Regions from separate parts of the Pseudarthrobacter scleromae genome, predicted to be linked through region 3. Evidence: riboswitches for the same ligand, from Rfam matches in the RefSeq annotation. Region 3 holds a riboswitch; each other region holds the start of a gene.
What was found. Region 3 has a riboswitch for thiamine pyrophosphate ahead of IEX33_RS03395 (FAD-dependent oxidoreductase). Riboswitches for the same ligand answer to the same signal wherever they lie in the genome.
Positions count from the first base shown of each region.

Region 1: linked by a shared signal. The riboswitch ahead of thiD (bifunctional hydroxymethylpyrimidine kinase/phosphomethylpyrimidine kinase) and the one ahead of IEX33_RS03395 (FAD-dependent oxidoreductase) in region 3 are both predicted to bind thiamine pyrophosphate.
Region 2: linked by a shared signal. The riboswitch ahead of IEX33_RS13565 (ECF transporter S component) and the one ahead of IEX33_RS03395 (FAD-dependent oxidoreductase) in region 3 are both predicted to bind thiamine pyrophosphate.
Region 4: linked by a shared signal. The riboswitch ahead of thiC (phosphomethylpyrimidine synthase ThiC) and the one ahead of IEX33_RS03395 (FAD-dependent oxidoreductase) in region 3 are both predicted to bind thiamine pyrophosphate.

Region 1 covers NZ_BMKV01000003.1:62,294-67,356, forward strand. Annotated here, with positions in the region: gene IEX33_RS08385 (Rne/Rng family ribonuclease) at 1-2,823, shown strand, start outside; TPP riboswitch at 3,043-3,140, shown strand; gene thiD (bifunctional hydroxymethylpyrimidine kinase/phosphomethylpyrimidine kinase) at 3,130-4,707, shown strand; gene rplU (50S ribosomal protein L21) at 4,972-5,063, shown strand, end outside.
Region 2 covers NZ_BMKV01000005.1:57,389-62,451, forward strand. Annotated here, with positions in the region: gene IEX33_RS13550 (DUF4383 domain-containing protein) at 1-398, opposite strand, end outside; gene IEX33_RS13555 (hypothetical protein) at 498-707, opposite strand; gene IEX33_RS13560 (heme-degrading domain-containing protein) at 837-1,379, opposite strand; TPP riboswitch at 1,453-1,592, shown strand; gene IEX33_RS13565 (ECF transporter S component) at 1,657-2,280, shown strand; gene IEX33_RS13570 (ABC transporter ATP-binding protein) at 2,280-3,833, shown strand; gene IEX33_RS13575 (energy-coupling factor transporter transmembrane component T family protein) at 3,830-4,630, shown strand; gene IEX33_RS13580 (glycoside hydrolase family 25 domain-containing protein) at 4,644-5,063, opposite strand, start outside.
Region 3 covers NZ_BMKV01000001.1:709,172-714,234, forward strand. Annotated here, with positions in the region: gene IEX33_RS03385 (RNB domain-containing ribonuclease) at 1-985, opposite strand, end outside; gene thiE (thiamine phosphate synthase) at 1,062-1,811, opposite strand; TPP riboswitch at 1,839-1,956, shown strand; gene IEX33_RS03395 (FAD-dependent oxidoreductase) at 1,952-3,307, shown strand; gene thiS (sulfur carrier protein ThiS) at 3,304-3,540, shown strand; gene IEX33_RS03405 (thiazole synthase) at 3,546-4,358, shown strand; gene IEX33_RS03410 (4a-hydroxytetrahydrobiopterin dehydratase) at 4,401-4,739, shown strand; gene IEX33_RS03415 (hypothetical protein) at 4,901-5,063, opposite strand, start outside.
Region 4 covers NZ_BMKV01000001.1:1,028,489-1,033,551, reverse strand. Annotated here, with positions in the region: gene IEX33_RS04795 (amidohydrolase family protein) at 1-1,014, opposite strand, end outside; TPP riboswitch at 1,092-1,199, shown strand; gene thiC (phosphomethylpyrimidine synthase ThiC) at 1,194-3,017, shown strand; gene IEX33_RS04785 (alpha/beta fold hydrolase) at 3,094-3,825, opposite strand; gene ffh (signal recognition particle protein) at 3,933-5,063, opposite strand, start outside.

The DNA of each region.
Region 1 (5,063 bases), on a different contig from region 3:
CCTGCCGGGACCGAGGCCGGCGCTGCCGGGGCTTCAGCCCCCGCCGGCCCGTTCGGGTCCCTTTTCATGGAACCGGGTTCTCCCACGTCGGTACTCTTCCAGGCTCCGGACCTCAGCACTGTCGTCCGGCCCGCACCGGCAGCAGCTGAGGAAGCCGAGGAGGACGACGCCGAGGACGATTCGGACGACGCCGGCAACCGCCGGAGGCGCCGCGGGCGCGGACGCCGCGGCCGCAGCAGGGCCGGCGAGCGTGACGGTGAAGAAGCCGACAGTGCCGCCGCTGCAGACAGCGACGCCGCCGAGGACGCTGATGAGGACGCCGCCGGGCAGGCCGAAGAAGGCGTGACCTCCCGTCGCCGCCGCCGCCGCCGCCGTGGCGACCAGGACCTCGAACTCACGGGCGGGGAAGACGACGATCCGCCCAACACGGTCACCCGGGTCCGCGCCCCGCGCGCCGTCAGCGAGCCGGCCGTGAACAACCGCGTCACCAGCGTCAAGGGCTCCACCCGCCTGGAAGCCAAGAAGCAGCGCCGCCGCGAATCACGCGATACCGGCCGCCGCCGTACCGTCATTACCGAAGCCGAGTTCCTGGCACGCCGGGAATCCGTGGACCGGCAGATGATCGTCCGCCAGCGCGACGACAGAATCCAGATCGCTGTCCTCGAAGACGGCGTCCTGGCCGAGCACTTCGTGTCCAAGACCCAGCAGGACTCCCTGATCGGCAACGTCTACCTGGGCAAGGTCCAGAACGTCCTGCCGTCCATGGAAGCTGCCTTCGTGGACATCGGCCGCGGCCGCAACGCCGTGCTGTACGCCGGCGAGGTCAACTGGGAAGCCGTCAACCTTGAGGGCAAGCAGCGCCGCATCGAGAACGCGCTGAAGTCCGGCGACACCGTCCTGGTCCAGGTGACCAAGGACCCGGTGGGCCACAAGGGCGCGCGCCTGACCAGCCAGATCTCCCTGCCCGGCCGCTACCTGGTGTACGTTCCCGGCGGCTCCATGACCGGCATCTCCCGGAAGCTGCCCGACGTCGAACGCAACCGCCTGAAGCGGATCCTCAAGGACCGCCTTCCTGAGCACGCCGGCGTGATTGTCCGTACGGCTGCGGAGGGCGCTTCCGAGGAAGAGCTGACGCACGACATCAACCGGCTGCGCGCCCAGTGGGAGGGCATCGAAAGCCAGTCGAAGTCCACCAAGATCCTTGCCCCGGAGCTGCTCTACGGCGAACCGGACCTCACTATCAAGGTGGTCCGCGACGTCTTCAACGAGGACTTCTCCAAGCTGATCGTTTCAGGCGAGGAAGCCTGGGACACCATCGAGGCGTACGTCACCTACGTCGCCCCGGACCTGGTGGGCCGCCTCGAGAAGTGGACCAAGGACCAGGACATCTTCAGTGCCTGGCGGATCGATGAGCAGATCCACAAGGCCCTGGAGCGGAAGGTCTTCCTGCCCTCCGGCGGCTCGCTGGTGATCGACCGTACCGAAGCCATGACCGTGGTGGACGTCAACACCGGCAAGTTCACCGGCAGCGGCGGCAACCTGGAAGAAACAGTCACCAAGAACAACCTGGAAGCTGCAGAGGAAGTAGTTCGCCAGCTCCGCCTCCGCGACATCGGCGGCATCATTGTCATCGACTTCATCGACATGGTCCTTGAGTCCAACCGGGACCTGGTCCTGCGGCGCATGGTGGAGTGCCTGGGCCGTGACCGCACCAAGCACCAGGTTGCGGAGGTCACCTCCCTGGGCCTGGTGCAGATGACCCGTAAGCGCATGGGCACGGGGCTCCTTGAGGTGTTCGGCGAGCAGTGCGAAGCCTGCGCCGGCCGCGGCGTAGTCACCCACGATGACCCGGTGGAACACCGCCGCGCCAACATTGTGGCTGCCGAGCATCACGTGCAGCGTTCCGAGCACCGCCCGGAAGCACGCACCGAGGGCAACCGCATCGAGGCTCAGCGCACGGACAGCAGCCAGCCCGGTGTCCGTCCTGACAGGAAGCGCCGCCGCGGCCGCGGCGGCCAGCAGCCGGACGCAGCCCCGGCAGCTGCCGTCCACGTCCACACGGTCCACCCTGATCCGACGGACGCCGAGCGGCATGCGAAAGCGGAGGCCACCAGGCTGGCCCTTGCCAACATCGCGGCGGCTGCACATGCAGCCCACCTGCATGACGACGAGTTGGCCGCCGCCAGGCAGGCAACGCAGGCCCAGCCCGCAGTGCCGGCTGAAACGGAGAAGCACGACGGCGATGCGTCCAGGCCCGCTGCCGTCCTGACCTTTGGCGGGGAGAAAGTCGTCCTGCCCTTCGTGGAGCACGCAGAGGAGCAGCAGCCAAAGCCTGCGCTCACCCTGGACCGCCTGGCTGCAGCCTTCGCCCACCTGGGCGAGCCCTCCCCGGCAGCCGGCACGCCGGCCGAAACGCCGGCTGGACAGCCGGTACAACGTGGGGCTGAAGAGAGTCCCCAGCAGGCTCATGCCCCGGAGCGGACCCCCGAGCCGGTGCCGTCCCCGGAGCAGCGGGAACCGGCCAACGTCCAGCCGCAGCAGCGGCCGGTGGCTGCCGCAGCGGAGAAGGACTACTCCGACCACACCCTGGAGCAGTCACGCCCGCGCAGGGCACGCCGCAATCGCAGTGCCAGCCGCGCACAGGGAGCAGCCAACGAGACCTCGGTCCAGCAGCACGAGAATGTTCCCGCCGCCGCGGCCGGGCATTCCCACGCCGCCAAGGCACCGGGAGCGGACCAGGCGGGTGCTTCAAAGCCGGCCGGCGACAAGCGGCCGGACGCCCCGATTATCCTCGGCGTCGGGGTCCCTGCCTCAGAGCTCTAGGAACTGGAGCTGCCAGGAACGGAGCTCCTGGAATCCCGAACCCAGGGCGGGCATTAACCGGATGCCCGGCCAGCCACAGACAGTGGCCGGCCGGGCATCCGTCATTTAAGGCGCGTTCCGCAGCGCTCGTGAACACCCGGTATTGGACACCGGCGATCCACCCCGCTCCGGTCGCACTGTGTCACCTTCACGCTGTGGACCGCAAAAAAGCTAGGCTGGGGAACCGACACGGGGTGCCGCGCAGAGAGCCGGCTGAGATCCAGACCCGTTGAACCTGTCCGGCTAGCACCGGCGAAGGGATGTCTCTTGTCTTCCACCTTTGCACTGCCCACTGCCACCATCCAGGACACACCCGCGCCTGCTCCCGGGCCCGCAGCTGTTTCTGCGTCTGCAGCCCCCACCCGCGAGTACCGCGACACGCCCCGGGTGCTTTCCATTGCCGGATCCGATCCTTCCGGCGGGGCCGGCGTCCAGGCGGACCTGAAAAGCATCGCCGCCCACGGCGGTTACGGAATGGCCGCCATCACCGCCCTCACCGCACAGAACACCCGCGGCGTGCGCGGCGTCCACGTTCCCCCCGCCAACTTCCTCACCCAGCAGCTCGATGCCCTGAGCGACGACATCAGTATCGACGCCGTGAAGATCGGAATGCTGGGCGATGCCGGGGTGATCGACGCCGTCCGTGCGTGGCTCGAAAAGGTGCGTCCCGCCGTCGTGGTCCTGGACCCTGTCATGGTGGCCACCAGCGGCGACCGGCTCCTCCAGGAATCCGCCGAAGCCGCGCTTCGCGGCCTGCTGCCGCTGGCACACCTCATCACGCCCAACCTGGCTGAACTCGCCATGCTTGTGGGCGGCGACGTGCAGGAGACCTGGGAAGGCGCCCTGGAACAGGGCCGGAATCTTTCCGCCGCCACGGGAGCCACGGTTCTGGTCAAGGGCGGGCACCTCGTAGGGGCCGAATGCCCCGACGCCCTCGTTAACACCGCAGGCCTGTTGTCCAGGGACGTGGTGGTGGTTCCCGGACAGCGGGTGGCAACAGTGAACAGCCACGGCACCGGATGCTCCCTGTCGGCGGCCATGGCCACGGTCCAGGCCCGGGTGGGGGACTGGGAGGCAGCCCTGCGCGAGGTCAAGCCCTGGCTTGCCGGCGCGCTGGAGGCCTCGGAGACCCTGGAGGTGGGGGCCGGCAACGGGCCCGTGCACCACTTCCATCACGTGCCCGCGGTGCGCGGGAAGGGGAGCTTCGCGGCGCAGCTCTGGGCGGGCGCCGCAAAGGACCTCGAGGACATTTACGCGCTGGACTTCATCCGCGGCCTGGTTTCCGGCAGCCTGCCGGAGAAGGAGTTTGCCTACTACCTCGCCCAGGACGCCATCTACCTCAACGGCTACTCACGGGTGCTCGCGCGGACCAGTGCACTGGCCCCCACCGAAGAGGAGCAGCTCTTCTGGGCACGTTCCGCCGCACAGTGCCTGGAGGTGGAGTCTGAGCTGCACCGCTCCTGGCTTAGTACACGGACCGTTGAGCCGCAGCTGGGACCCGTGACCAAGTCCTACGTGGACCACCTGACGGCGGCATCGGCGTCGGGCAGTTACGCCGTGCTGGCCGCAGCAGTCCTGCCCTGCTTCTGGCTGTATGCCGAGGTGGGCACAACACTCCACGCCCAGTTCGTGGCTGCCGGGGAACCAGGCGGCCACCCCTACGCCGAGTGGCTGCGCACGTACGCGGACGAGGACTTCGCTGCCGCCACCCGCACGGCGGTTGCCATGGTGGACGGGGCCGGCCGCGCTGCTTCCGCGGGGGACCGGGATGCCATGGTGACGGCGTTCAGGCAGTCCTGCCGCCTCGAAGTGGACTTTTTCGACGCGCCGCGCATTCATTCCTGACACCTGGTGGCGCGTCCCGCCGGTACTATGGTGGGGCACAGGTAAGGGCGTGGACCTGGGCTGTGGTGCCTATCACAGACAACCCGCCGGAACCAGCCTCATTTGCGGCCGAAGCCAAAACTAGCGTATTCTAGATCTTCGGTGCTTACGCCAACACTTGGGTTATGACCCCACGGCGTTGAGGCACAGCGAGAGCCCACCCAATCATGGAACCGGGTTCCGCACGCAAATTTGTAATAAACGTCGAGAGAAGTGAGTTCCCAAGTGGTGTACGCGATTGTCCGCGCAGGCGGCCGCCAAGAGAAGGTTTCCGTTGGAGACTTCGTTACCCTGAACCGCGTCGCCGGTGGAGCTGG
Region 2 (5,063 bases), on a different contig from region 3:
ATGGCCAGGCCAAGAACCAGGTGGAGCCAGTTGTCGGCATCGTTTGCGGGGAGGAAGTTCGCCGGAGTGGTGTCACCGACCAGGAGGCCGTACAGCCAGAGGATTAGGTAGATGACGCCTCCGTAGATGAGGAAGTTCCGTGCCTGCGGGTGCGAGCGCGACATGAGGACGCCGGTAAGTCCAAAGAGCAGGTGCACGGCGTTGTGGAGGACGGACACCTGGAAGATCCCGAGCAGCAGCGCTCCTGATCCGTGCCCGGCCAGGTGGAGCGCGTCATAGTGTGAGGTGACGCCGGGAATGAATCCCAGGATGCCGGCCAGGCAGAACACGGCGCCCGTTGCGAGCGCAGCCTTCTGCAGGCCTGTTCGGGCGCCTACCCGGCGGATGCTGGCTGACATGTGCTGTACTCCTCAAACCCTGGAGACAACATAGTAAGCATGATTACTAAATAATTGCTAAGCAGGCTTTGTATTCTGCCGGTGTTTGTGCGCCGGCCACTAGCCTTCCGGGCCGGCCCATGAGTAGGGGTTTGTGTACGGACCTCCGCGGCGGCCGTGGTCGTAGCCTTGCTGCCAGGACTTCCCGACGGCGGACACCAGTTCCGCCAGCAGGGAATAGTAGGGGTGGTCCGGGCCGATGAAAATCATCTCGTCCCAGGCTTTGTCCAGCGCCGCCCGGACCTGGTTCTCGGTTGCTGGACCGGTCACGACGCCCTCCTGGATTGATCACCCGCCACTGCGCTCGAATGTACTCCCGGCCTTGCAGGGGTGTCCATGCCAGGAAAAACCTGTCATCCCTGGCCGGCAGGGCGCCGCGCGGTGCAGGCTTTCAGGGCGTCACTCCGCGCCAGCCGACCGGAGGATGTCGCGGAGTGCCTCGACCACCAGGTCATGGTCCTGCACCTGCGGCAATCCGGACACGGTGACGGTTGCTACGGCGCCCACCCCGGTGACGTACACGGGGAAAGAGCCGCCGTGCGCGGCGTAGAGGGCCTGGTCGAACCAGGCGTTGTCTTCAATACGTCCGCCGCCGCGCCGGGCGCGCAGCCCCACCAGCAGGGAAGGAACCTCGTACCGGGCGGCGGTCCGCTTCTTTGCCCGGATCCAGTGCCCGTTGTCCGGCGTTGCCCCCGGCAGGGCCACGTGGAAGAGGACCTGCTCGCCCTTGGTGATGTCGATGGCGATGGGGAGCCCGCGCTCCTTGCCCAGCTCCACCAGGAGCAGTCCCAAGTTCAGGGAGTCGTCCAGGGAGAAGCCGGGAAATTGGAGCTCCCGGATCTCCGCCTCGATCCGGGCGATCAAGGCTTCAAGGGATCCCTCCGGCTGGGCATCGCGGGAATCCGGATCGTACTCGGTCACATCTGGTGGATTCGCAGTCATGGCCCACAATCTACCCCTCCCTGCGGTAAACTGGACCACGCCCAACAGGGCGGATATTTCACCAAACAGAATCATTCAACGACAGGGGAGCGCCGCCGTCGGCATCACTGGCCATGCCAGGGACCGCAGGTGGGCGCTGAGAGTGCGGACAGCCGCAGACCCTCGAACCTGATCCGGTTAGTACCGGCGCAAGGGAGTCGAGTTCTCGAAGTGCGCGCAGCGGCAGCAGTGCCGGTAGCCGCGTCCACTTTCCCCTCCTGTTCCTCAGGAGGATCACATGGCAACAACAGCAGTCAAGAAGCCCGCCCGCAAGTCCTGGCGCGTCGTGGACATCGTGGTGGCGGCCCTTATTGCCGTTGCCGGCGGCGTCATTTTTTGGGCCTGGTCCCAGGGGGCGGCCGCAGTCTCGGGACCCATGAACGCCGTCTACCCGCCCCTGACCGGCCTGATCGCCGGCGGCTGGATGATCCCGGCCGTCCTGGGCATGCTCATCATCCGCAAGCCAGGCGCCGCGCTCTTCTGCGAGACGGTGGCCGCCACAGGTGAACTGTTCATGGGCTCCCAGTACGGGGCGTCCGTTCTGTTCTCAGGATTCGTCCAGGGCCTGGGTGCCGAGATCATCTTCGCCATCTTCGTGTACCGGAAGTTCAACCTGCCCGTGGCACTGCTTGCCGGCGCCGCCGCCGGCCTTTTCTGCGGCCTGAACGACTCCTTCGCGCCGTGGGGCTGGAACATCGCCTACGCCGCCGGCGACAAGCTGGCCTACATCATCTTCACCGCCATCTCCGGCGCCATCATCGCCGGAGCACTGTCCTGGATGGCCACCCGCGGCCTGGCCAGGACAGGGGTCCTGAGCTCCTTTGCATCACGCAAGGCGGCAACGGAGCCCGTCTTCTCCTGATGGGCGCCCCTTCGCGGCACGAGGCATCCGTCGCGGTGCGTCCGGCTGCCGTCACAGCCCGCGGCTGGGGCTGGCGCCATGCGGGGCGCGCCAAGCCGGCCGTCCGTGGCCTCGACCTGGAGATCCGCCCGGGGGAGCGCGTGCTCCTCCTGGGGCCATCCGGCGCGGGCAAGTCCACGCTCCTGCATGCCCTGGCAGGGGTACTGGGGGACATAGACGACGGCGGCGACGCCAGCGAGTCCGACGAGACGGGTTCGCTGCTGGTTGACGGTGCCGTGCCCCGCGAGCAGCGCGGCCGGGCCGGACTGATGCAGCAGGACCCGGAGACGCAGGTTGTCCTCTCCCGCGTTGGCGACGACGTCGCCTTCGGCGCCGAGAACCTCGCCGTGCCCCGCGAAGCCATCTGGGCCCGCATGCACGAGGCGCTGGACGACGTCGGACTTTCCCACCTGCCGCTGGACCACCCGACGTCGGCCCTGTCCGGCGGGCAAAAACAGCGCTTGGCGCTGGCAGGAATCCTCGCCATGCGGCCTGGCCTGATTCTGCTCGACGAGCCCACGGCGAACCTGGACCCTGCCGGTGTGCTGGAAGTCCGCGACGCCGTGGGCCGCTGCCTGGACAAAACCGGTGCCACGCTGGTTGTGGTGGAGCACCGGGTGTCCGTGTGGAAGGACCTGGTGGACCGAATCGTGGTGCTGCAGCCGGGCAGCGCCACTGATGATGCCGTGCTGCTTGACGGTCCTCCGGACCGGGTGCTCGCGGACGCGCGGACCATGCTGGCGGCGGCCGGTGTGTGGGTGCCCGGGTATGTTCCTGAGACGCGTGCAAGGTCGGGCAACCCGGCTGCCGGCTCCGGCGGCCTCCTGCTGGCGGCCGAACACCTTGCGGTTTCCCGGGAACGTCCGCGCCGCAGCGGCTTTCGGAAGGTGCCCCCAGCGCCCGTCCAGCACGATATTTCCGCGCAGGTCCGGGCAGGGCAGGCGCTGGCCATCACAGGCGCCAACGGCGCGGGCAAGTCAACGTTTGCGCTGACCCTTGCGGGACTCCTGGAGCCCGTGGCTGGAAAGGTGTCCGCCACCCTGGACCTCAGCCGTGGCGCCGGGATAGACCCTTATAAGTGGAAAGCCGAGCAGCTCATCGAGCGGATTGGCACCGTGTTCCAGGAGCCAGAGCACCAGTTCGTCACCGGGAAGGTGCTGGACGAACTCCTGTTCGGTCCGCGGCACCTGGGGCACGGTGAGGAGCGCGTGGACGAGCTGCTGGAGCGGTTGCGGCTGACCCACCTCGTGGACGCGAACCCCTATACGCTGTCCGGCGGCGAGAAGCGGCGCCTCTCCGTGGCCACGGTCCTGGCGGCACATCCCCGCGTGCTCGTGCTGGACGAGCCGACGTTCGGCCAGGACGCCAACACCTGGGCGGAGCTGGCCTCGTTCCTGTCCGAGCTCCTGGATGGCGGCACCGCCGTGGTGTCCGTGACGCACGACGCCGAGTTCACCGCCGCGCTGGGTGGAACCGAGCTGCGGATGGCTGCCGGGGAACCGGTGGCGCCATGAGGCAGGAACTGAACCTGCGGGGCAACCAGGCCCTGCTGACCCGCGCCAATCCCCTGAGCAAGTTCGCCGCCGTCTTCCTCATCACGGCAGTGCTGGCGCTTTCGATCGACTGGGTTTCCGCGTCGGTGGCGCTGGCCTTCGAATTCCTGCTGTTCCCGCTCGCAGGCCTGACGCTGACGCTGCTGTGGCAACGCGGCTGGCCGCTGATCCTCGCAGCGGCCGTGGGGGGCTGGAGTACCTCAATCCTGGCTCCGGACAGCGGAAGGACGCTGATCGACGTCGGCATCTGGACCATGAGCGAAGGCTCGCTGGAACTGGGGATCGGCTTCATGCTGCGCGGGCTGGCCATCGCCCTTCCGGCGGTGCTGCTCATGAGCTGCACCGACCCCACGGACCTGGCCGATGCCCTGGCACAGAAGGCCCGCCTGCCGCACCGCTTTGTGCTGGGGACCCTTGCCGCCATGAGGCTGGTGGGCCTGATGGCGGAAGAGTGGCAGACCATCGGCATGGCGCGCAGGGCCCGGGGCGTGGGTTCGCGCGGCAACGCCGTGCAGCGGTTGAAAGCGACGCTGGGGCAGAGCTTCGGGCTCCTGGTGCAGGCAATCCGCCGGGCGTCACGGCTGGCAGTGACCATGGAAGCGCGCGGTTTCGGCGGCGGACGCCGGACGTGGGCGCGCGAATCCACCTTCAGCGCGCTGGATGCCTGGGTGCTTGCCGGGGGCGTCGTGATGGCGGGAACAGCGGTGGTTGCAGCAGTGTCCTTGGGGACATGGAACATGGTGTGGCTGGGAAGCTGATACCTGGGCCGGCCTAGGGGCAGGCATAGTTGTAGTCGAAACCCTTGGACACGAACTGGGCCAGCACCACCCTGCCGCCGCCCGTCAGCGGCTCCTGTGAACAGGAGCTCGCCGCCCCGGAGGCGTTGAGGGACCCGGCCAGCCAGCTGGGAAGCGAATAAAGGTTGCTCGAGCTGCTGACTCTTCCGACAATCCGGTCCCACTGCTGGCCGGTAGAGTAGATCCCCACCTCGGCTCCGATGCTGTGGAAGAAATCAGTCATGCCTTCGAGGACGGTCCGGTTGGCATCCTTGTCGGTGCGGGACCAGCTGTTCTCCGTCTCAACGTCCAGCCACCAGAAGTACGAGGAGGGGTTGCTGATCCCGCGGAAGTACGCGTCGTCGTACGCCTTGGCGAAGCCGTACATATAAGCGCAGGCCTTGCCGTAGTCCCC
Region 3 (5,063 bases):
ACGCCGTATACGCCGCACCGCGGAAGAGCATTCCCGCTGAGTGCATGATGGCCAGCTGGCGGGGATCGGTGGGATCCAGGCTGCGGAGGTATTCGCCGTAGCTGACCTCACCGTCCCAGGGCTTCCCAAGTGCCTCCGTCTGGAGCCGGAAATGGTGCAGGGAACGCTCGTCCGGTGAGGGCATGGTGCGGAGGATGCCCACTTTGCCGGCCAGCATGAGCTGCGCCGCCGCCATTCCCGTCATGAGCGAGATCTGGGCGTTCCAGTCCTCCACCGGAAGCTGCGGGGCCGCGGCAATCCGGTAGCCGCCGTCGGGAAGCTGGACAATCTCCTGGTCCGGCATGTTCAGGCTGGCACCCTCCCTGGCACGCTCCAGCTCCACGCGCTTGAGCCCCACCTCTTTGAGGAGGACCAGGACGTCTGAAGGGCTGCCGCCGTCCAGTTCCGCCTGGGCACCCTTGTAGCTGAGCTTGGCGCGGCTGCGCATCCGAGCCCGCCTGACCGTCACGGTTGTGACCTCGGCGCGGGCATCAAGGCGGAAGTCCCACACGAACGCGGAACAGTCCTGCCCCGGCAGGAGGCTTCCGGCGCCCTCGCTGATGACCTCCGGGTGCAGCGGAATGCGGCCGTCCGGGGTGTAGAAAGTCTGGCCGCGGCGCCGCGTCTCGGCATCCAGGGGACCGCCGGGAGCCACGAATGAGGGCACGTCGGCGATGGCGTAGAGCACGCGGTAGCTGCTGCCGTCCCGTTCAATGTGGAGCGCCTGGTCAAGGTCCGTGGACGACGCCGGATCGATGGTGATGAAGTCGATGCCCGTCAGGTCATGGGACGGCAGCTGCAGTGCCGACACCGCGGCCTCGGCGTCCTCCACGGCATCTTCCGGGTAGTCGCCCGGCAGCTCAAGCTCCGTCCGCAGGGCGCTGAGTGCAGCCTCGAGGGCGTTGGTGTGCTCGTGGACACTGGGGGCCAGCCGATGATGTGACACGAAAATCAGCGTAGCCCGAATTCCGCGAATAGTGCAGGGAACCGCCCGCGGGATGCGCCGCAGATCCGGCGCCGCGTCACGGGCGGGCGGCGTCCAGCGCGTCGAGCAGCGATGCGGCTGCGGCTGCCGGATCGTCGGCTTCCGTAATGGCCCGGACCACCACGATCCTGCTGGCCCCGGCTTCCACCACCTGTTCCACGTTGCCGTGGTCTATCCCGCCGATCGCGAACCAGGGCACGCCGCCGTCGGACTGTCCCTGCCCCTGCGCCGCTGAAGCGGCGGCCGCATACGTCACCAGGTCCAGGCCGACGGCGGCGCGGCCGGGTTTGGTGGGTGTTGCCCACAGCGGGCCCACGCAGAAGTAGTCGAGCGCCGCCGGGCCGGCGGCCGCGGCCAGGGCGGCATCCACCTGTTCAGGGCTGTGGCTGGACAGGCCGATGGCGGCGTTCCCGTTCAGCAGCGTCCGGGCTGCCTTGAGGGGAAGGTCTTTCTGCCCGATGTGGAACACCGGCGCTCCTGACAGCACGGCAATGTCGGCGCGGTCGTTGACTGCCCATAGCCTGCCGTGGCGGACCGCCGCCTCCTTTAGGATCGCTAAAAGTTCCAGCTCCTCGGCGGCTTCGATGGACTTGTCCCGGAGCTGGATGATGTCCACGCCGCCAGCGAATGCGGCATCCACGAACTGTTCGAAGTCGCCCCTGCTGCGGCGCGCGTCCGTGCAGAGGTAAAGGCGCGCACTGTGCAGCCCGGCGCTGCCCTCCGCGTTGATAAAGGCGTCTGTTCCGGACGGACGGGAAGCGGCGGCAGGGGGGTGGGACACATTCATGGGAGCCAGCCTAATTCCTTTACACTGGGCTCGTACTGCGGGAGCCGCGGCAGCTGTCACAAAGCGCCGGGCTGAGAGGGCGTCAGAGCCGACCGCTTGACCTGATCCGGTTAATACCGGCGTAGGGAAGGAGACTACCGATGCCTGACGTGCATGCCGTAAGCGGCCCCCCGTCTTCCGGCTCCACAATCACAACCGACGTTGCGGTGATCGGCGGAGGAGCCATCGGCCACGGCATCGCCTGGGAGGCGAGGCGGTCGGGCCGTTCGGTGGTGGTGATCGACGACGCCCCCGGCTCCGGAGCCAGCTGGGCGGCCGCAGGGATGCTTGCGCCGGTGAGCGAACTGCACTACCAGGAGGAGGACCTCCTGGAACTCATGCTCGAAGCCTCCGCCCGCTGGCCCGGTTTCGCTGCGGACCTCGCTGCGGCCGCGGACTCGAATCCCGGATATCTTACGACGCCGACCCTCGCCGTGGGTGCCGATGCCGCGGACAGGCGGGCGCTGCTGGACCTGCGTGCCGTCCAGCAGGCCAACGGCCTCACGGTTGAACCGCTCACCATCCGCGAGGCCCGGCGCCGCGAGCCCCTCTTGAGTCCGGGCATTGCCTGTGCGCTGGATACGCCGGGGGACCACCAGGTGGACCCCCGGCTGCTGGTGGCCTGCCTCCGCCGGGCCCTGGCGGGGGGTGCCCGCGCGACCGGAAGCGGCGTTGCCCGCGCCGCAGAGGGATTCGCCGTGCCGGACAAGGCAGCCGGCCTGCTCTGGCAGGACGGGGCCGTAGCCGGGGTAGCCCTGGAGGGCGGGGGTACCGTGCTGGCCGGGGAGACGGTGGTGGCCAACGGACTGCACGCCCCGGGACTCACCGGACTGCCAGTGAGCCTGCACCTGCCGCTGCGGCCGGTCCATGGGGACATCCTTCGACTTGCGGTACCGGCGCACCTCAGGCCCCTGGTGACCTCCACCATCCGCGGACTCGTGCGCGGTGTCCCCGTATATATCGTTCCGCGGCAGGACGGAACAGTGGTGATCGGGGCAACCCAGCGTGAGGACGCGTTGGGCAGGGGGGCGGGCTCCAGCGCCGGGGCGGTATCGGCAGGAGGCGTATACCAGCTTCTCCGCGATGCCCAGGTGCTGGTGCCCGCGGTCGCTGAGCTGGAGCTGCTCGAGTGCACGGCCCGCGCCCGGCCCGGCACACCGGACAACGCCCCGCTGCTCGGAAGGGTGCCGCTGCCCGGAGGACCTGAGGACCTGCAGACGGCGTCTGAAATGCCCGGCGCCCAAGGGTCACGCCACGTGCAAGGGCTCATCATTGCCACCGGATTCTTCCGGCACGGCATCCTGCTCACCCCAGCTGCGGCCGCAATCTGCCGCGAACTCATGGACGGCATCGAGGACCCCCGGTGGGCCCCGTTCAACCCCGGCCGGTTTCCCGCTGCTCCCTCCCACCTGGTTGAAGCGGCTGCAACCCCACCCAACACCCAGGAGACAGCATGAATATCACCCTGAACGGAAGCGGCCACACCGTGGCCAACGACGCTTCCATCACCGCGCTCGTCAGCGAGGTCACCGGCCGTCCACTGGCCGCGGACGGCCGGGCCACGGACGGGCGGAAGCTGGGTGTGGCCGTAGCCCGCAACGCCCAGGTGGTGCCCCGGAGCCTGTGGTCCGCCACGGCGCTCGCCGAGGGCGACGACGTCGAACTTGTCACGGCAGTACAGGGAGGCTGACCACCATGACCGGAACCACCATTACCAACAGCCAGCTCTCCGGTGTCCAGGACCCCCTGGTGATCGACGGCGTCCCACTGTCATCCCGGCTCATCATGGGCACCGGCGGCGCGCCCAGCCTGGACGGCCTGGGCGCCGCACTCCTGGCCTCCGGCACCTCACTGACCACCGTGGCCATGCGCCGCTATTCGCCGGATGAGGCGGGTTCGCTGTTCCAGCTGCTGGTGGACCACGGCATCCGGGTCCTGCCCAACACCGCGGGGTGTTTTACTGCGCGTGATGCTGTGCTGACCGCTGAACTCGCACGGGAGGCCCTGGAAACCGACTGGGTGAAGCTTGAGGTCATCGCCGACGAACACACCCTCCTGCCGGACGCCGTGGAGCTCGTGGACGCCACAGAGCAGCTGGTCAACAGGGGATTCAAGGTCTTCGCGTACACCAATGACGACCCCGTGCTGGCCCTGCGGCTGGAGAACCTCGGAGCCACCGCTGTGATGCCGCTTGGCTCGCCCATCGGCACCGGCCTGGGCATCCTCAATCCGCACAACATCGAGCTCATCGTGTCCCGGGCCTCGGTACCGGTGGTGCTTGACGCGGGCATCGGCACGGCCTCCGACGCAGCCCTCGCCATGGAACTGGGCTGCGACGCCGTGCTCCTGGCCACGGCGGTGACCCGGGCGCAGAACCCTGCCCTGATGGGGGAGGCCTTCAAGCACGCCGTCATCGCCGGTAGGCTGGCGAAAGCGGCTGGTCGCATACCCCGCCGTGAACATGCGCTGGCGTCGTCGGCAATGGAGGGCCGGGCCGAGTTCCTGTAGGCCCGCCTTCTGCCGGCCGGCGCCCTGATCCCAGGAGCAGCAGTGGCCGGCAAAGATGCACTTCCCCCGGAACGGATCGACGAAGCCCTGGCTGAACTGCCTGACTGGCGGGCCGGCAACGGCGGGCTGGTCACTGTCTTCAAGATGCCGACGGCGGCTGCCGCACTTGAGCTGATTGCCGCCGTCGGACGCCTGGCTGAGGAACAGAACCACCATCCGGACCTCGACTGGCGTTACAACCGCGTCTTTATCCGTTACACGTCCCACGACGCCGGGGGACAGGTGACCGGCCGGGACCTCGCCGCAGCCGCGGCAGCAAGTGAAGCAGGGGCAGCGGCGGGCGCCAAGGCAGAGCCCGCAAAGTACGTGCAGGGGCATTAGCTGGCTGCACAGCGTTGGTTGCCCCCAGCAGAACAGTCGGGTCGCTGAGCGTCCGCGCCACCAGCCCCTGTGTCCTTAACCGGCGGTGGCCGCCACCCCCAAGGGGATAGCGGCCACTGCCGGTGGGCTTGAAGTGCGCTGCACGAGGTGCCCGGCAAGCCTCAGGCCCGAAGGATTGCCGTGAGCCGTTCTGTATCCTGGCGCGCACGTGAACGGCCCAGGTAGATGGCGGCCGCCGTTGCGGACGCGGCTCCGAGCACGATCGGCAGGACCCAGGGGATCCAGGTGCGTCCCGGCAGGTATCCGAATCCGGCGGCCATCAGG
Region 4 (5,063 bases), 320 kb from region 3:
GTCTTCCCGGCACACGACAACATCTGCCCGCGCCCCTTCTTCCAGGCCGTCCGCGCCCAGCCACTCCCGCGCACTCCAGCACGCGGCGTCCAGGGCAGACGCCATGGGCAGGCCCGCAGCATGGAGGGCCAGGATCTCGTCGGCGATCCTGCCGTGCCTGATCACGCTGCCGGCGTCGGTCCCGGCGTAGATCCGCACGCCTGCCTCGAACGCCTCAAGCACCCGTTCCTTCCGCCGTTCCCACAGTGAACGCATGTGCGCCGCATACCGCGGAAACTTGGGCGCCGCCTGGGCAGCAATGTCCGGGAACGTGGCGATGTTGACCAGGGTGGGCACAATGGGCACCTTCTGCTCCACGAACCTGGGCAGGTGCCTCGGCAGGAGGCCGGTGGCGTGCTCGACGCAGTCGATGCCGGCGTCCAGCACGTCATCGAGCGTCTCTTCCGCGAAGCAGTGGGCGGTAACGCGTGCGCCTTCGTCATGGGCGGCCAAGACGGCATCGCGGACGACGGCGGCAGGGAACGACGGCGCGAGGTCGCCGGCGTCGCGGTCAATCCAGTCCCCCACGAGCTTGACCCATCCGTCGCCTTCCCTGGCCTGTTTACGGACAGCTTCCACCAGGCCCTCCGGTTCGACTTCCTCAGCGAAACCCCGCAGGTACCGGCGCGTGCGCGCAACGTGGCGTCCGGCGCGGATCAGCACCGGGACGTCTTTTCTGTCCTGCAGCCACCGCGTGTCAGCAGGGGAACCTGCGTCACGGATCAACAGTGTGCCGGCCATCAGGTCCGTCCGCGCCTGCTCTTCGGCGGTCGGAGCATCCACCGCCCCTCCCACGCCGAGCCCGATGTGGCAGTGGGCATCCACGAAGCCCGGCAGCACCCATCCCGCCAGGATCCGGTCCGGGGCCTTTGCCGGCCGGCGGAACGTCAGGCGCCCGTCAACAGACCACAGTCCGCGCTGTCCACTCCCGGGTCCGGTCAGGACCGTCCCCGTGAACTCGATGATTTCTGCCATGTGCACCTCTTTCCTGCCCGGTCAGGCTAGCACCGGCAATGTGACAAGCTCCGAAAGAAAGGCTGTGGTAGCTTTCATCTTGACCACACGGGTGCCCCTGCAGGGGCTGAGATCGGGCTGACGCAGCCTGCGACCGTCGAACCTGTCCGGGTAATGCCGGCGAAGGAAGTGAGTATTCCTTGAATACACCAAATCAGCAGCTGAACCCTGCCCGCAACACCCCGGGTGCCACCACTGACGGGAACCCGCCCCCGGTGACGCAATCCCTGAAATCCCATTCCCTGGCCTACCTCGAGGACGCCGGGACCGGTATCCGTGTTCCCGTGACGGAAATCGCGTTGGAGCCGTCCCCCAACGGCGTTCCGAACCAGCCGTTCCGGACTTACCGGACGGCCGGTCCGGGGAGCGACCCCGTTCAGGGTCTTCCTCCTTTCCGCAAGGATTGGATCGAGGCGCGGGCAGACACGGAAGCGTACAGCGGCAGGGAGAGGAACCTGCTCGACGACGGCCGCTCGGCCGTGCGCCGCGGCGCCGCCAGCGCGGAGTGGAAGGGAGCGCCTCCCGTGCCCCGCCGCGCCGTCGAGGGACGGACCGTGACACAGATGCACTACGCACGGCAGGGCGTCATAACCCCGGAAATGCGCTTCGTGGCGCTGCGGGAAAACTGCGATGTTGAACTGGTCCGGAGCGAACTCGCCGCAGGACGGGCCATCATTCCCAACAACATCAACCACCCCGAATCCGAGCCGATGATCATCGGCAAGGCCTTCCTGGTGAAGATCAACGCCAACATCGGCAACTCTGCAGTGACCAGTTCAATCGCCGAAGAGGTGGACAAGCTGCAGTGGGCAACCCGGTGGGGCGCCGACACCGTCATGGATCTCTCCACCGGCGAGGACATCCACACCACCCGGGAATGGATCATCCGCAACTCGCCTGTCCCGATCGGCACCGTCCCCATCTACCAGGCCCTGGAGAAAGTCAACGGCGAGGCCAACGCCCTGACCTGGGAGATCTTCCGCGACACCGTCATCGAACAGTGCGAACAGGGCGTGGACTACATGACCATCCACGCCGGCGTGCTGCTCCGGTACGTTCCCCTGACCGCCAACCGCGTCACCGGCATTGTGTCCCGCGGCGGATCAATCATGGCGGGGTGGTGCCTGGCGCACCACCGGGAGAACTTCCTCTACACGCACTTCGACGAGCTCTGCGGGATCTTCGCGCGGTACGACGTCGCGTTTTCCCTGGGCGACGGCCTGCGGCCGGGCGCGACGGCGGATGCCAACGACGCCGCGCAGTTTGCCGAGCTGGACACCCTCGCCGAGCTCACGCAGCGTGCCTGGGAGTACGACGTCCAGGTGATGGTGGAGGGTCCTGGACACGTTCCGTTCCACCTGGTCAGGGAGAACGTTGAACGGCAGCAGGAGCTGTGCAAGGGCGCACCGTTCTACACGCTGGGCCCGCTGGTGACCGACGTTGCCCCGGGCTATGACCACATCACCTCCGCCATTGGAGCCACGGAAATTGCCCGCTACGGCACGGCGATGCTGTGCTACGTCACGCCCAAGGAACACCTGGGGCTGCCCAACAAGGACGACGTCAAGACAGGGGTGATCACGTACAAGATCGCTGCCCATGCGGCAGACCTTGCCAAAGGCCACCCGGGCGCCCACGAACGTGATGACGCACTGTCCAAGGCACGCTTCGAGTTCCGCTGGCGTGACCAGTTTGCGTTGTCGCTGGACCCGGAGACGGCCGAGGCCTTCCACGACGAGACCCTCCCGGCCGAACCGGCCAAGACGGCACACTTCTGCTCCATGTGCGGGCCCAAGTTTTGCTCCATGCGGATCAGCCAGGACATCCGGGACGAATACGGATCCGCGGAGGCACAGGCAGCCCTTGCTGAAGCGGCAGCCGGCATGCGGGGCAAGAGCGAAGAATTCCTGGCTGCCGGCGGGAAAGTTTATCTGCCGGAGCTGAGCGTTCCGCCGGGGCGGTAGGAGCCTGCAGGTTCCGTCCGGCTGGTCATTGGGGGCCGGCCGGACGGGCTCCTGTGGAGGGCAGGTTCGGGCGGGATCAGGAGGCGCGTGCCTCCACGCGGCCTGAGTCGCTGATGAACGAACGGATGATGCGGTCCCCTTCCGGGGAGTCGTGGGGCCGGTGGCCGCCGGCGGCCGTGCGGTGAACCGCCCCGGTCTCACGGAGGTAGCCGGCGATCTCCTCGTAGAGCGGCTCCCAGCCGCCGGTCAGGACGAGCGTGGGCACGCCGGGAACGATATGCAGCGGGGCTTCCCAGGACGGCGCCTGCAGCCGCAGCCGCCTGGCAGAACGCTTCTCCTCGGCAGTCACCGGCTGCTGCAGGTCGGTGGCATAGACCCTGCGGACGAACTCGCGCTGGAAATCCTCGTCACTGAGTTGATGCCGGGCGTTGAACAGGGGCTGCATCAGCCCGATGTGCGCCGCCGTGGCCGGCAGTTCAGCGGTCAGGGACAGGCAGGCCGGCTCCACCAGGGTCAGCGAGTACACAAGGTCCGGACGTTCGACGGCGGCCATCATGGCGGAGATGGCTCCTTGCGCATGCGCCACGACGTGCCCGCCGGCGGTGCCCCGGCCGTCGTCCCCAAGGGATTCCAGCAGGATGCGCGTGTCCTCCGCGAACGAGGACGCAGTGGGTTCGGCAACGGGATCGAAGCCGTGGCGGCGCAGGAACAGGGCATCGTAGGACAGGGCTATCCCGTGCTGGCGGGGCCAGGCTGCGGCGCCGAAGCTGCCCGCGCCGTGCGCGAACACTACCCTCTGCTTGAACATGACCCAACCCTATTCCACGGCACCGGTATCCCAACCAAGTAGCGCCAAGTGTCGTTATGAACGGTCAAAACGACACCTGGCGCTACCTAGCTGGGAGAGGGGGATGGCTACTTGCCGAGGAACTTGTCGAAGCCCTTGGGCAGGTTCAGCTGGGAGGGATCGAAGTCGCCCGCCTGCTGGCCAAAAGCTGCGCCGGTGGGCAGCGCCTTGGCGGCGTTCGCCCGGCGGGCCTCGGCGTCCTTGCGCTCCTGCGCGGCTTTGGCCGGGTTGCCGGATTTGGCCTTCTTCTTGGGCGCGTTCTTGGCGTTCTTCCGGGCACCGCCGCCGGCCCCCGGCATCCCGGGCATCCCTGGCATGCCCGGCATCCCGCCCTGGGCCATCTTCTTCATCATCTTCTGGGCCTGCGCGAAGCGCTCCAGCAGGCCGTTGACCTCGGAAACGTGGACGCCGGAACCGCGGGCGATGCGGGCACGGCGGGAGCCGTTGATGATCTTGGGGGCCACGCGCTCATGCGGCGTCATGGACCTGACGATGGCCTCCACGCGGTCGATCTCGCGCTCGTCGAACTGCTCCAGCTGCTGGCGGATGTTCTGGGCACCCGGCATCATCATGAGCATTTTCTTCATGGAGCCCATGTTGCGGATCTGCTGCATCTGGGCCAGGAAGTCGTCAAGGGTGAAGTCCTCCTGGTCGGCGAACTTCTTCGCCATCCGGGCGGCTTCGTCCTTGTCCCAGGACTTCTCGGCCTGCTCGATCAGGGTGAGGACGTCACCCATGTCCAGGATGCGCGAGGCCATCCGGTCCGGGTGGAAAAGCTCAAAGTCGTCCAGGCCCTCGCCGGTGGACGCAAACATCACCGGCTTGCCCGTGACTGACGCGACGGAAAGGGCGGCACCGCCGCGGGCGTCGCCGTCGAGCTTGGACAGCACGATGCCGGTGAAGTTGACGCCTTCGTCGAAAGCGAGCGCCGTGTTCACGGCGTCCTGGCCGATCATCGAGTCGATGACGAACAGGACCTCGTTGGGCACGATGGCGCGGCGGATCTGGCGCGCCTGCTCCATCATGTCGGCATCGACGCCCAGCCGGCCGGCGGTGTCCACGATGACGACGTCGTGGAGTTTCTGGCGTGCTTCCTCCACACCGGCGCGGGCAACCTCAACTGGGTCCCCGGCAGGGTGTTCGAGCTCGGTGTAGGTGGCGCCGGGGTGCGGTGCGAAGACGGGCACCTTGGCGCGCTG